Filimonas effusa: one gene and its partner. Each later gene encodes a partner of the first gene's protein in a complex. Links are inferred from orthologs where the notes say so. Each region holds a gene or a part of one and is shown on either strand. Other genes may lie near its edges. The genes, in order: ESB13_RS03290 and meaB.

What was found.
Region 2: the proteins of ESB13_RS03290 (region 1) and meaB are in contact, whole or in part, in a crystal structure (PDB 8DPB), measured with the Methylorubrum extorquens proteins. The link is inferred for Filimonas effusa from one-to-one orthologs. Residues at the interface, in SOR27001.1 of Methylorubrum extorquens: Glu577, Glu578, Asn579, Asp580, Gly581, Arg582, Arg583, Arg585, His596, Ala604, Ser605, Ala608, Asp609, Gly611, Phe612, Asp613, Val614, Asp615, Ile616, Gly617, Pro618, Leu619, Glu625, Arg628, Gln629, Val631, Glu632, Asn633, Asp634, Glu661; in SOR26638.1 of Methylorubrum extorquens: Arg20, Ala21, Ala24, Arg25, Thr28, Ser32, Arg33, Arg34, His37, Thr98, Gly99, Gly100, Ser101, Ile102, Leu103, Lys106, Thr107, Ala110, Ala113, Ile114, Asp115, Arg116, Ala118, Phe119, Ile120, Arg121, Pro122, Pro124.

Annotation. Positions count from the first base shown.
Region 1 is NZ_SDHZ01000001.1:896,737-902,758, forward strand. The notes cover bases 1,539-4,508. They hold ESB13_RS03290 (acyl-CoA mutase large subunit family protein), read right to left. Parts: upstream 3,847-4,508; coding sequence 2,230-3,846; downstream 1,539-2,229. Other genes in these bases: ESB13_RS03285 (acyl-CoA dehydrogenase family protein), read right to left, coding at 1,539-2,162; ESB13_RS03295 (DUF7935 family protein), read right to left, coding at 3,920-4,423. Also shown: ESB13_RS03280 (helix-turn-helix domain-containing protein), read right to left, coding at 1-779; more of ESB13_RS03285, read right to left, coding at 798-1,538; ESB13_RS03300 (HesB/IscA family protein), read left to right, coding at 4,541-4,879; ESB13_RS03305 (GlcNAc-transferase family protein), read right to left, coding at 4,934-5,881; ESB13_RS03310 (hypothetical protein), read right to left, coding at 5,891-6,022. UniProt on the Escherichia coli protein: Catalyzes the interconversion of succinyl-CoA and methylmalonyl-CoA. Could be part of a pathway that converts succinate to propionate.
Region 2 is NZ_SDHZ01000005.1:256,962-262,906, forward strand. The notes cover bases 1,296-4,188. They hold meaB (methylmalonyl Co-A mutase-associated GTPase MeaB), read left to right. Parts: upstream 1,296-2,246; coding sequence 2,247-3,131; downstream 3,132-4,188. Other genes in these bases: ESB13_RS22595 (glycosyltransferase family 2 protein), read left to right, coding at 1,296-2,228; ESB13_RS22605 (hypothetical protein), read right to left, coding at 3,135-3,353; ESB13_RS22610 (DUF4143 domain-containing protein), read right to left, coding at 3,469-3,684; typA (translational GTPase TypA), read right to left, coding at 3,816-4,188. Outside these bases: ESB13_RS22585 (glycosyltransferase family 2 protein), read right to left, coding at 1-221; ESB13_RS22590 (hypothetical protein), read left to right, coding at 392-1,270; more of ESB13_RS22595, read left to right, coding at 1,281-1,295; more of typA, read right to left, coding at 4,189-5,627; ESB13_RS22620 (PorP/SprF family type IX secretion system membrane protein), read right to left, coding at 5,772-5,945. UniProt on the Escherichia coli protein: Binds and hydrolyzes GTP. Likely functions as a G-protein chaperone that assists AdoCbl cofactor delivery to the methylmalonyl-CoA mutase (MCM) ScpA and reactivation of the enzyme during catalysis.

The DNA of each region.
Region 1 (6,022 bases):
GCACGTGCCTCCACTGTTATTCGTTCTGCTATGTGTTCTGTGGTGGTTTTACCGGTCACTTCCTTTACGGCCCGGTTTAAATGGTTAACATGAACAGAAAGGCTTAGCGCAAAATCCTGGGCCGTTTTAAGCTGAAGGGCATGTTCCGGTGAGTCTATCGGAAACTGTCGTTCCAGCAGCTCCAGGAACTGGGCTGTTAAACGGGCAGGCGCATTGATATGCTTTATAGGATTACGGGCAGCCTGCATTTTCATGGCTTCATGAATGACCATATACAGGCAATGACGGATAAGATCGTATTTATGTGAATAGTCGGACTCCATTTCTGCCATCATCATGCAGAATAACAGCTCTACACGCTGCTGCTGTCGGCTGGTCAGGAAAAACAACGGGTCCTGGCCGCTGATGACCAATGGCGACTCATGTATAATATCCCGGTGATGATAATTATCAAGAAATACCGCATCAAAAAGACAGCAATAGCCTGTTTGTTGCTCCGAAACCGCTTCCCAGGAATAACTGAGCTCCGGCGGCGAAAATAACAGGGCAGGTTTGTCAACCTCTACGGTGCGGTCCTCAAAATGAAGCCGTCCTATTCCCGTGATAAAGCTGACTTTAAAAAAATCGCGTCGCTTGAAAGGAGAGTATCGCTGGCAGATACCCTGGCGCGGGTAAACGTTGAAGTGTCCCGAGATCTTGCCATAGGCGTTTACGGCCATGGCAGGCGGCTTCATATCTATTCTCTTATAATACTCATCAAGGGTTTCTACTGCTACCATAATGCGAAGTTATGAAAATCAAACAAAAGCGCTAAATCCGGTAATAGCTCTGCCCACGATAAGGGAATTGATCTCTTTAGTACCTTCATAAGAGTAAATAGCTTCCGCGTCCGCAACAAAGCGTGCTACATTGTATTGCAGTAATATGCCGTTGCCTCCCATTACTTCACGGGCACGGCTTACTATATCTCTCGTTCTTAAGGTGCAGAATACTTTGGCCAGTGAAGCATGCTCATCCGTTAACCTCCCTTCGTCCTGTAATTGCGATAAACGGAATACCATTGTTTGCATGGCAGTTAAATTACTCAGCATTTCAACCAGGTGGTTTTGTATCAGCTGAAAAGCTGCTATCGGTTTGCCAAACTGCTTCCGTTGCGTAGTATATGCCAGTGCGTTTTCGTAGGCGCCGCGGGCGCAGCCTACTGCTTCCCAGGCAACTCCGGCTCGTGTCATCCGCAGTACTTCGGCTGTATCCTTAAAACTGTTGGCTTTGGCAAGCCTGTCTGTTTCCGCTACCTGGCAATTGGTCAGCGTAATAAGACCATTCTGTACAATACGTAAAGCCATCTTGTCTTCCATCTTTATAGCCTGGAAGCCGGGATTGTCTTTTTTTACAAGAAAGCCTTTTACATTGTTATCATCTACATCCCTTGCCCATATTATTATTACATCGGCAAATGTGGCGTTGCCTATCCATTTCTTCTGACCATTTAATACCCAGCCTTCCGGTGTTCTTTTGGCTGTGGTTGTTAAGCCGCCGGCGGCTCCTGAGCCAACCTCCGGTTCGGTCAATCCGAATGCGCCAATGCAGGTCATTTGCTGCATGGCAGGCAGCCATTGCTGCTTTTGTTCTTCACTGCCCAGCATATAAATGCTGCCCATGGCTAGTCCGCTTTGCACGCCGAAAAAAGTGGCTATAGACGCATCTATACGCGCCATTTCCATGGCCAGCACCCCTTCCATTATATTGGGTAAACCGGGGCAGCCATATCCCTGGTAAGTAACGCCGCAAATATTAAGAGCCGCCAGCTTCGGAATTAATTCATAGGGAAACTCGGCACGCAGCCAGTATTCATTAACGATAGGTTGCACTTCTGTTTCCAGGAAAGCACGCACCTTTAATTGTAACGCGCGCTGTTCCGGAGTCAGCAGTTCTGCCAGGTCGTAAAAATCTCCGTCTACAGGTGGCGGAACTTTTTTCTTATGCCCGCCGCTACCGCTTAATAGTTTCATCACTCCCTGTAATTGGGTGTCATCGAGCTTGCTGACATTCTGAACTACTGCATTCAAATCAACTTTTGCTGCCAGTTTTTCCAATGCTTCCATATCTATCTGCTGGTATAACTGCAGCCCCTTTCTTATTTTCTGAAATAGATTAGCCATAGTTTAGGTGTATATGAATGATTAATTGTATCAACGAACTACACAAGAATCTCTCCACAATCTTCCGCTATTTCTTTCCTTCTATTCCCTCTCCAAATACGCCTCTCAGCGTATCGGCAATTTCTCCCAGCGTACAGTAATGTTCTACGGCATGTAATACATGCGGCATCAGGTTGGTGTCGTTTACTGCAGCGGTCCGGATCTGTTCAAGGCATTGTACTACCGCCTGCTGGTCGCGGCGGGCGCGTAGTTGCTGCAGGCGTTCTGACTGTACGTTACGTATACTGTCGTCTACTCTGAATACCGGTGTGTCCTGTGTTTCGGGTATCACAAATTTGTTGACGCCAACGATCAGTTTGCTGCCATCTTCTACCTGGCGCTGGTATTCATACGCGCTCCGGGCTATAGCTTCCTGCATGAAGCCTTGCTCTATCGCACTAACGCTTCCCCCCATATTATCAATGGTACGGATAAGCTCCCATGCTTTTTGTTCTACCTCATTAGTCAGGCTTTCCACAAAATAGCTGCCCGCCAGTGGATCTACCGTGTCTGTAACGCCGCTTTCATAACCTACAATCTGCTGTGTCCGCAGCGCAATACGGGCCGCTTCTTCGGTGGGCAGACTCAATGCTTCATCATAACCATTGGTATGTAAGCTTTGCGTGCCCCCCAATACCGCGGCAAGTGTTTGAATGGTTACCCGGCTTATATTATTCAGCGGCTGCTGGGCCGTTAAGGTGCTGCCGCCTGTTTGACTGTGAAAGCGTAACATCATTGCTCTGGGATCCGTGGCGCCCAGGTCTTTCATTATGCGGGCCCACATACGTCTTGCTGCCCGGAATTTGGCTATTTCCTCGAATAAGTGATTATGAGCATTAAAGAAAAAAGAAAGCCTTTGTCCAAATACGTTGATATCCATTCCTTTAGCTATTGCAGCTTCGACATATGCTTTACCGTTGGCCAGTGTAAAAGCCAGCTCTTGCACGGCTGTACTTCCTGCTTCGCGTATATGGTATCCCGAAATGGAGATGGTATTCCATTTTGGAACTTCCGTGCGGCACCAGTCAAAAATGTCTGTGATAATCCGCATCGATGGCCGGGGCGGGTAAATATAGGTGCCACGCGCAGCATATTCCTTAAGGATGTCGTTTTGTATAGTACCTGTAATTTTCTGAAGGTCGGCTCCTTGTTTTTTGGCTAATGCTACATAAAGTGCCAGTAGAATAAAACCGGTGGCATTGATTGTCATTGAGGTACTTACGTCCTGTAGCCGGATGCCATGAAACAGGCGCTCCATATCCTCCAGGCTGTCTATGGCTACACCCACCTTGCCTACCTCACCTTCGGCCAGCTTGTGATCGCTATCGTATCCTATTTGGGTAGGTAGGTCAAAGGCGACGCTTAAGCCCATTACGCCCTGTGATAACAGGTAATGATAACGCTTGTTGCTTTCTTCGGCAGTAGAAAAGCCGGCGTATTGGCGCATCGTCCATAACTTACCACGGTACATATCGGCTTGTATTCCCCTGGTGTAAGGCCATACCCCAGGTAGGGCAGTAGCTGATTGATCCTGCATTCCGGAACGTGAAGCAGGATCAATCGTTAAATCAGAATTGGAAATACTGGTGTATAACTCTTTGATTTCTATACCGCTATCGGTATAAATTTTCTTTTTTTCAGGCACGGCAATCGTATTATGTTGTTAGTTATTTTTTATAGGCTGGAATAGTCCGACACTGGCAAAAACACAGGAATACTTACAAAAGCTGCTTCGCTTCGTAAGATAGTGCCTCGCTTACCACTTCGTGTAAGGAGCCTTTTTTATCGGCCATCAGGTATTCCAGTAATAGCTTATTTAAATCCAGTCCTGTGGCGTTAATGGGTAAAGCGCTGGCGAACTGGTTAATAACAAGTAAATTCTGTTCTTTCAGGTTTTTAACGGCTTTCCATGCCTCTGGACTGACATAAATCTGCTGGCTGATATTGTATTCAAACTCTTCCCTGATATTGCGGGTTAGTATCGCCTGCATGTCGGCAGCGCTGATGCCCGATACATTTACCCTGGTAATAAGATTGGGTAATGCAATTCTGTCTACCAGCACGGTTAGCCTTTCATAGGCTTGAAGTTGTAATTGTTGTCCTCCCTGTACTTTAACCCTTTCCTCCAGTTTAGCCTTTCGCTGCAGGTAAATCAGGTAAGCTAATACTGCGGCAATCATACAGGCTATCAGAACTGTTAACACTACGGTCGTATCTAACATCTAATTCTTTTTTAACAAAAATAGGGAGAATGAAAGGTTTTCCGTAATCCGAAAACGAGGCGGTATAGGCTGTTTCCTATTTCTTCTTAATTTTGCAGATACGGAAAAATTATAGGTATGGAAACTACAATGCAGATCCCTGTGTCTTTTACTGCCGGTGCTGTACAGGAAATCAAAAGTCTGATGCAGGCTGAGGCCGACAACCAATACCTTCGTGTAGGGGTAAAAGGTGGTGGTTGTAGTGGTTTAAGCTATGTACTGGGCTTCGATGAGAAAATGGAAGGTGATGAAGTGTTTGATTTCGAAGGTATTCCTGTAATAATGAATCCTGGCCACCAGATGTATCTCTTCGGAATGCAAATAGACTGGCAGGATGGCTTGAATGCAAGAGGCTTTACTTTTAATAATCCCAATGCTTCCAAAACTTGTGGTTGCGGAACATCATTCTCTGCTTAGAAGACGTTTTTTACAGTATAGTGAAAAAAAGTGACTGATTTTCATTCTCCCGGTCTAAATATTACATCTGGCGTATCTGGGTTTAAGGGGAGCCCCGGTAGCCGTGTTCAAGTGTAGTAGCTGTTTTTGAAAATCTACCTCCACATATCGCTCGTATTCTGCCAGCGATCTTTCTGTGCCCGGTCCGTATTGATATTCCTTTCCATATTTTCCGGTCAATAAATTTCTGACCACTTCAAAAGAGCTTTGATCTTTAAGACGCCATAGCGTGTGATCATCCCAATGGTTATTAACGCCTTTTCTTTCGTATTGATGCCAGATCACCGTTTGATGCGGGTGGAATAAGTCATAGCCATGTGTATATGCCCTTACAGCGATACTGATTTCCTCGCCTATGTAATAAATATCGGGATCGTGTGGCACTTCTGTACAGAAAATTCCGACAGTGAAACAAAAGCCGGCAGAATAGAATCTTGCCGGAATGGGAGCCGATAAATGTTGCCAGTCTGTAAGCCTTTTGGCAATAAATGTCGGTATGCCTGCTGATGTAAAACCTTCAATCTGCATATAGGATGGAGCAACGGGCGTTTCGGTTGAAAACGGAATGTCAGGCTCAAAAGCAGGAGGGTAGCCTGTTAATAGCGGCTTTCTGATCCCGGTGCTTTGTAAGCTGGCAAGCATTAACGTAAGTTTATGGTCCCAGTCTTTGGCGAACCGCATATGCGAGTCGATCTGAAGGGTCAGGTCTTCTCCATTATAGTGTTGTTGTATTAAATTTCTTGCCCAGCATACACCTTTTGAATCAGCGTAAAAGACATCAATTATAGTAAATCTGTTGTCTTTTCTGAATATATCAACGTTGTCGAATTTATCATCAGGATGATATTGACGGCAGATGCAGATGCGCAGCTGCTCAGGAGTGCGTGCGTTTTGCAACATACTGTTGATGGTTGGCAGCAGCTGCGGGTCTCTGTAAGCGGCTATTTGCACGAAAATTAGCATAAAATTGATTTATTCCTTCTTTCTGATTTTTTGACTAATCAGCGAAAAAAAACGACAGGGCTTTCCGGGCAGTTTTAATACGCCTTTCTGAAATAGGAATTGCTTGTCATCGGTATTTAAAAGTCCTTTGCCGGCAAATGT
Region 2 (5,945 bases), on another replicon or contig:
GCCTGCTTATTACCGAGGTTCTTGGTATCTCCATAACCCAACCAGGGCGTTTCTATAAGTACGGCATTGTGCGACCGCACGATGTTTAACGTACCGTCGGTACTGCCACTGTCTACCACTATAATATCATCTGTTAACGGCTGACAGGATTTCACCGCTTTCCCTATGGTTTGGGCAGAATTCTTGCAGATGATCACAACCGAAACAGAGACATTCTTCATGCGCGCAAGGTAAAAAAAATAGGTATAAGGCGCTTCGCCAAAACCAGCTTTAACGGGGGTTGTCGGTTAAATTGGCTTCTTTGAAGGTTTATGCGGCCACCTGCCTCCCGTTAGCTGAAAGGCTGTACTTTTATGCGTTCTCATTTAGTAATACCTGCATTTATTCAGAAATGAACACATATATCGTATTTCAAAGCTATGGGGCGCCTGCGTTACTGGATGAATGTAAATTCGCTCTCTTAAGATTGTATCGCATGCTGGGCGATCAAACCCCGCAGGTGGTAGTGTATACCGACCAACCTCATGAATTTGAACCTTTCGCCGCAATAGTACCCCTTACGATCCGTGAAATGAATGCGCAGCTTATCAGCCAGTGGAAAGGACAACACCAGTTTGTTCACCGGGTTAAAATAGAGGTAATAAAGGACTGCCTGGCGGGCAGACAGGGAAAACTTATTTATATGGACTCCGATACCTGTGTAACTTCTGCTTTACCGGACCTGCTGGAAAGGATAAGTGCGGCGCAGGTGGTATTTCATATACCGGAAGGGAAAATAGGTGCGGGAGGAAATCTTCATTTCAGGAAATGGAAGCAGTTCCTGCAGTCGGCGCCAAACCCGGCACTTCAATTCCCCGACCCTTTGCATATTGAAATGTGGAATGCCGGTGTCATTGGCCTGCATAACAGTCACCTGCCTTTACTGGACGAAGTGCTGGCGCTTACAGATGAACTTTACCCGCTTTTTCCAAGGCATACTGTAGAGCAATTTGCTTTTTGCTATACTTTTCAAAAGAACAATATCCATATTTCAGAAGCCGCCGACATCGTATTTCATTACTGGAACCTGAAAGAATTCAGAATATTGTTAGGCCGCTTCTTTACACAACATGCCGCAGTACCGCTGCAGGAGCTGGCAGCTTTAACCGATAGTATCCAGCCACAGCCAATAGTGAACGACAAGATGCAGTTTGAGCAATTACCGTTCTTTAAGAAAATAATACAGAAAGCCAAAGGCAATACCTGGTCTATCAACAGGTATTATGTTTAAAACAGTTGTCATGAATAAAGATCTGCCGCCTCTTGTTTCGGTTGTGATGTGTACTTACAATGGAGAGAAATACATCGATGAACAGATTACATCCATCCTGCAGCAGCGTTATGAAAACTTTGAGCTGATTGTTGCAGATGACCGTTCAACGGACAATACCTGGTCTAAGCTACTTTACTGGCAGCAGCAGCACCCCGAAAAAATAAAACTGTTTCAGAACGCGGTGAACCTTGGTTACAATAAGAATTTTGAGTCGGCCATTCAAAAGGCCTCCGGTGACTTTATCGCGCTTTCGGACCAGGACGATATCTGGTTACCTGAAAAGATAACGGCACAGATGGCTGCTTTCTCCGATGATACTATTGTATTAGTGCATAATAAGTCGGTACGCTTAGAAGGTAGCTCACTGAACTATAAGAAAGCCGCTCTTCAGCATCATTTCAGCGGGAACAGAACCCGGAAATTCTTTTTTTTCAATCATATCATGGGGCACGATATGATCTTCCGCCGGTCACTGGTGCAATATATTGTTCCTATTCCTGATAAAATGTCTTATGACTGGTGGATCAGCGTTGTAGCTACCTGCCTGGGTTCTGTAGTGTCTGTTGGCAGTTTCCTGGTTCACCATCGTATTCATGAATCCAATAATTTCTTCAGTTCGCAGGCTGCTTCAAAAAAGAAAGAGCTGGACCTTTATGAAACGTTACGCCTGTTTTCTGCTATTCCGGCGCTGAGAAAAGAAGATGCCCATTACCTGGCGGAACTGATCCCCCTGCTAGAACAGCAGAGTGTAACCAGCGACAAGCCGGCTTTTAACTGGAAACTGTTTCGTTTTTTATTAAAGCATAGTAAGGATATATTTGGACATAAAAGAAGATTGCTGCCGGCCCTGTCGTATCTGAAAAATGCAATCAAATACTCAAAAATGAGCTTCAAGGGCCGGGGTATTTCTATTTAGTGGTTTAAACTGTGTAAGATGGACTTCCTGCATGCCCTTGCAAACAGAGATTACAAGACAATTGCGCGATTGATATCCCTTGCCGAGAATCAGGTACCGGGTATTGAAAAAACTTTGCGCGGCCTTTCGCAGCAGTCCGTTCCGGTTATTGGAATTACCGGACCACCCGGTGCAGGAAAAAGCACTATCACCGACGCCCTCATCGGGCAGATCGTTGCTGAAGATAAAACGGTGGCCGTTCTTTGCGTAGACCCCTCTTCCCCGTTTAACCTGGGCGCCTTACTGGGCGACAGGATCCGCATGAGCAACTGGTACACACATCCCAATGTATTTATCCGTTCACTTGGTTCCCGTGGCAGCCTGGGAGGTTTGCAGGCTGGAATTGTAGATGTCATGCATATCCTGAAAGCCGCCGCCTTTGATTATATCCTGGTGGAAACAGTTGGGGTTGGACAAAGTGAAATAGAGATTGCCGGGCTGGCAGACCTTACTGTCATGATCCTGGTGCCTGAGGCCGGCGATGATATTCAGACCCTGAAAGCAGGTATCATGGAGGTGGCCGATCTGTTTGTGGTAAATAAAGCAGACCGTCCTGCTGCGGATACTTTTATAAAGAACCTGGCTGCTGCGCTTAGTTTTAAACCCGGAAACAAACAGGTTCCCATTCTGAAAACCATAGCATCGCAAAAGGAAGGTACAGCGGAACTTTTTGCCACTATAAAAAAGCATTGGATCTCCGGGATTTCCAATGATAAAAAGAACTGGCTATTGGCGGAAAAGGCTTTCCTGCTGATCCAACAGAAGCGAATGAAGGATATTACCCGCGTCCGTTTGTATGAAGAGATAAAACAAACAGGGATCACAAACCTGTACACCCTGGTTGCAAAGTATATGACAGAATAGAAATTAACTTACCTGGCGTTCGCGTTTCCACCAGCGGTAGCCTATGATGAACATGATCAATAATGGTGTAGCCATCAGGTACAGGATACCGCCATTCAGTCCCTTTGCCGGGCCTTCACCCAGCTGCATAGCCGTTTTTGTACAAATAGAACACTGCGCCTGCAACTCCTGAATAAAGGTAATTACTGCGATAATAACCGTGAGGCATACCCGCTTCTTCATCCGCTCCTATTTAAAAGTGATACCGCAAATTTACATAATCCAGTCAAGATAATTGTCACGATGTATGGTTGTGAAAGAGGCCTCCGGGTATGCTTTTGCAAAAGCAGCGGGCACTTTAGCCTGCTTCTCCAGCCATTTTAAATTCGTATGCTGTAGTAGTGCCTTCCGTTTCCTCTGTAAGATCTATCTCCTGCTGATCACAAGTACGCCAGAAATAGCTGTTTATATAAGCTTGCCGGTAAGCATTGTATTTGCTTCTTTCTCCCTGAATATAACTTTCCCACAAAGCTCCCGTGTTTTGCCGTACGGACAGTAATGAAAAACTATTCAAATAGCTGAACTGACGAATTTTGCATTGATTCCGTCAGTTAACTGACGGAATTATGATTTTTAGTTGTCCGGGGGTAAACAAAAAGGGCATATCTAACGATACGCCCTTTTAAGTATTCACTCATTAAACACTTACGCTTCTTCAGTCTTCATTGAACGGCTTACACGTTTACGCTCTTCTTCATCGAGAATCACCTTACGCATACGGATATTGTTAGGTGTTACTTCGATACACTCATCCTGCTGAATGTATTCCATACATTCTTCGAGGGTAAGCAATGTTTTAGGAGCGATGTTGGTGGCAGCGTCACTACCGCTTGCACGCATGTTGGTTAATTTTTTACCTTCAATAGCGTTTACGATAAGATCGCCTGGTTTAATATGCTCGGCAATGATCTGGCCTGCATACACCTCTTCTCCCGGATCAACGAAGAAAGTTCCCCTGTCCTGTAATTTATCGATAGAGTAACCTGTGGTAGTACCGGTTTGTTTTGCCAGCAATACACCATTGTTACGGCCAGGGATAACACCTTTCCAGGGTTTATATTCATTAAAGCGGTGCGCCATAACAGCTTCACCGGTTGTTGCTGTAAGCATTTGCGTACGTAAACCGATCAAACCACGGGAAGGGATTTCAAATTCCAGGTGTTGCATTTCACCTTTTGTTTCCATCACGTGCATTTCACCTTTACGACGGGTAACAAGGTCAATTACCTTGCTCGCGAATTCCTGGGGAACGTCTACTACCAGGTTTTCGTAAGGTTCCATTTTTTTACCGTCGATGGTTTTAACAATTACCTGGGGCTGACCCACAGTTAATTCATACCCTTCACGGCGCATGGTTTCTATCAATACGCCCAGGTGCAGGATACCACGACCGTATACCAGGAAGGTATCACCGTTGTCGGTATCTTTTACCCTGAGGGCAAGGTTCTTTTCAGTTTCCTTCATCAGGCGGTCACGGAGGTGACGGCTGGTAACGAATTTACCGTCCCTGCCAAAGAAAGGAGAGTTGTTGATGCTGAAGGTCATGTTCATGGTAGGCTCATCAACGCTGATCACCGGAAGTGCTTCCAGGATCTCAGCATCGGAGATGGTATCACCGATGTTGAAGCCTTCCAGACCTACTACTGCACAAAGGTCGCCCGCCAGTACTTCGGTCACCTTACGTTTGCCCATACCTTCGAATACGTATAATTCGCGTACTTTTTGTTTCTTAACAGAACCATCAGCCTGCATCAATGCGATCTGCTGACCTTCTTTGATAGAACCACGGGCTACTTTACCTACGGCAATACGGCCAAGGAAAGAAGAGTAGTCGAGGGAAGTGATCTGCATTTGCAATGCACCTTCGCTAACGGTAGGTGGCGGAACAAATTTCAGGATACCATCCATCAGGACATCAATATTTTCAGTAGGAGTCAATGAATCATTGAACCAGCCGTTTTTACCGCTACCATAGAAGGTAGGGAAATCGAGCTGTGCTTCGGTAGCGTCGAGGTTAAAGAACAGTTCGAAAACTGCGTCATGCACCTCGTCGGGGCGGCAGTTTGGCTTATCTACTTTATTGATAACAACGATAGGCTTCAGGTTCAGCTGTAAGGCTTTCTGAAGAACGAAGCGTGTTTGAGGCATTGGGCCTTCAAAAGCATCGACGAGAAGGATAACACCATCGGCCATCTTCAGTACACGCTCCACTTCACCTCCAAAGTCGGCGTGACCAGGAGTATCTATTACGTTGATTTTTACATCTTTATACGTAACCGCGGCATTTTTCGAGAAAATGGTGATGCCACGTTCTTTTTCCAGGTCGTTGCTGTCCATGATCAACTCACCTGCATCCTGGTTCTCACGGAATACCTTGGTACTTTTTAAGATATTGTCTACCAGCGTTGTTTTTCCGTGGTCAACGTGTGCGATAATCGCAATGTTTCTTATGTCCATAAAAATTTGACGGGTTTGAGACCAAGCTCTAGTAATATTACGTTTTAAGCCTCAAATTGGCCGCAAAGGTACTAAAATGCAACCGGCTGGTGAAATGAAAACGGTCTCTGATTGCATTTTTCACCTAAATTTAAAGCAGGACGGCTAAAACCACACGCATCGCACCTTATCGGCGTAGTTCGAACGGTTCAAAAATTTGGTTTTAAAAGACGCTGTAAGCTCCAAACCTCCCTTTAAACGGGATGCAGTGCGTAATCTCGACAGGTTTAAATCGTAGCTTAATCCAAAAGACCAGTCATACATATCTAATTTAACCAC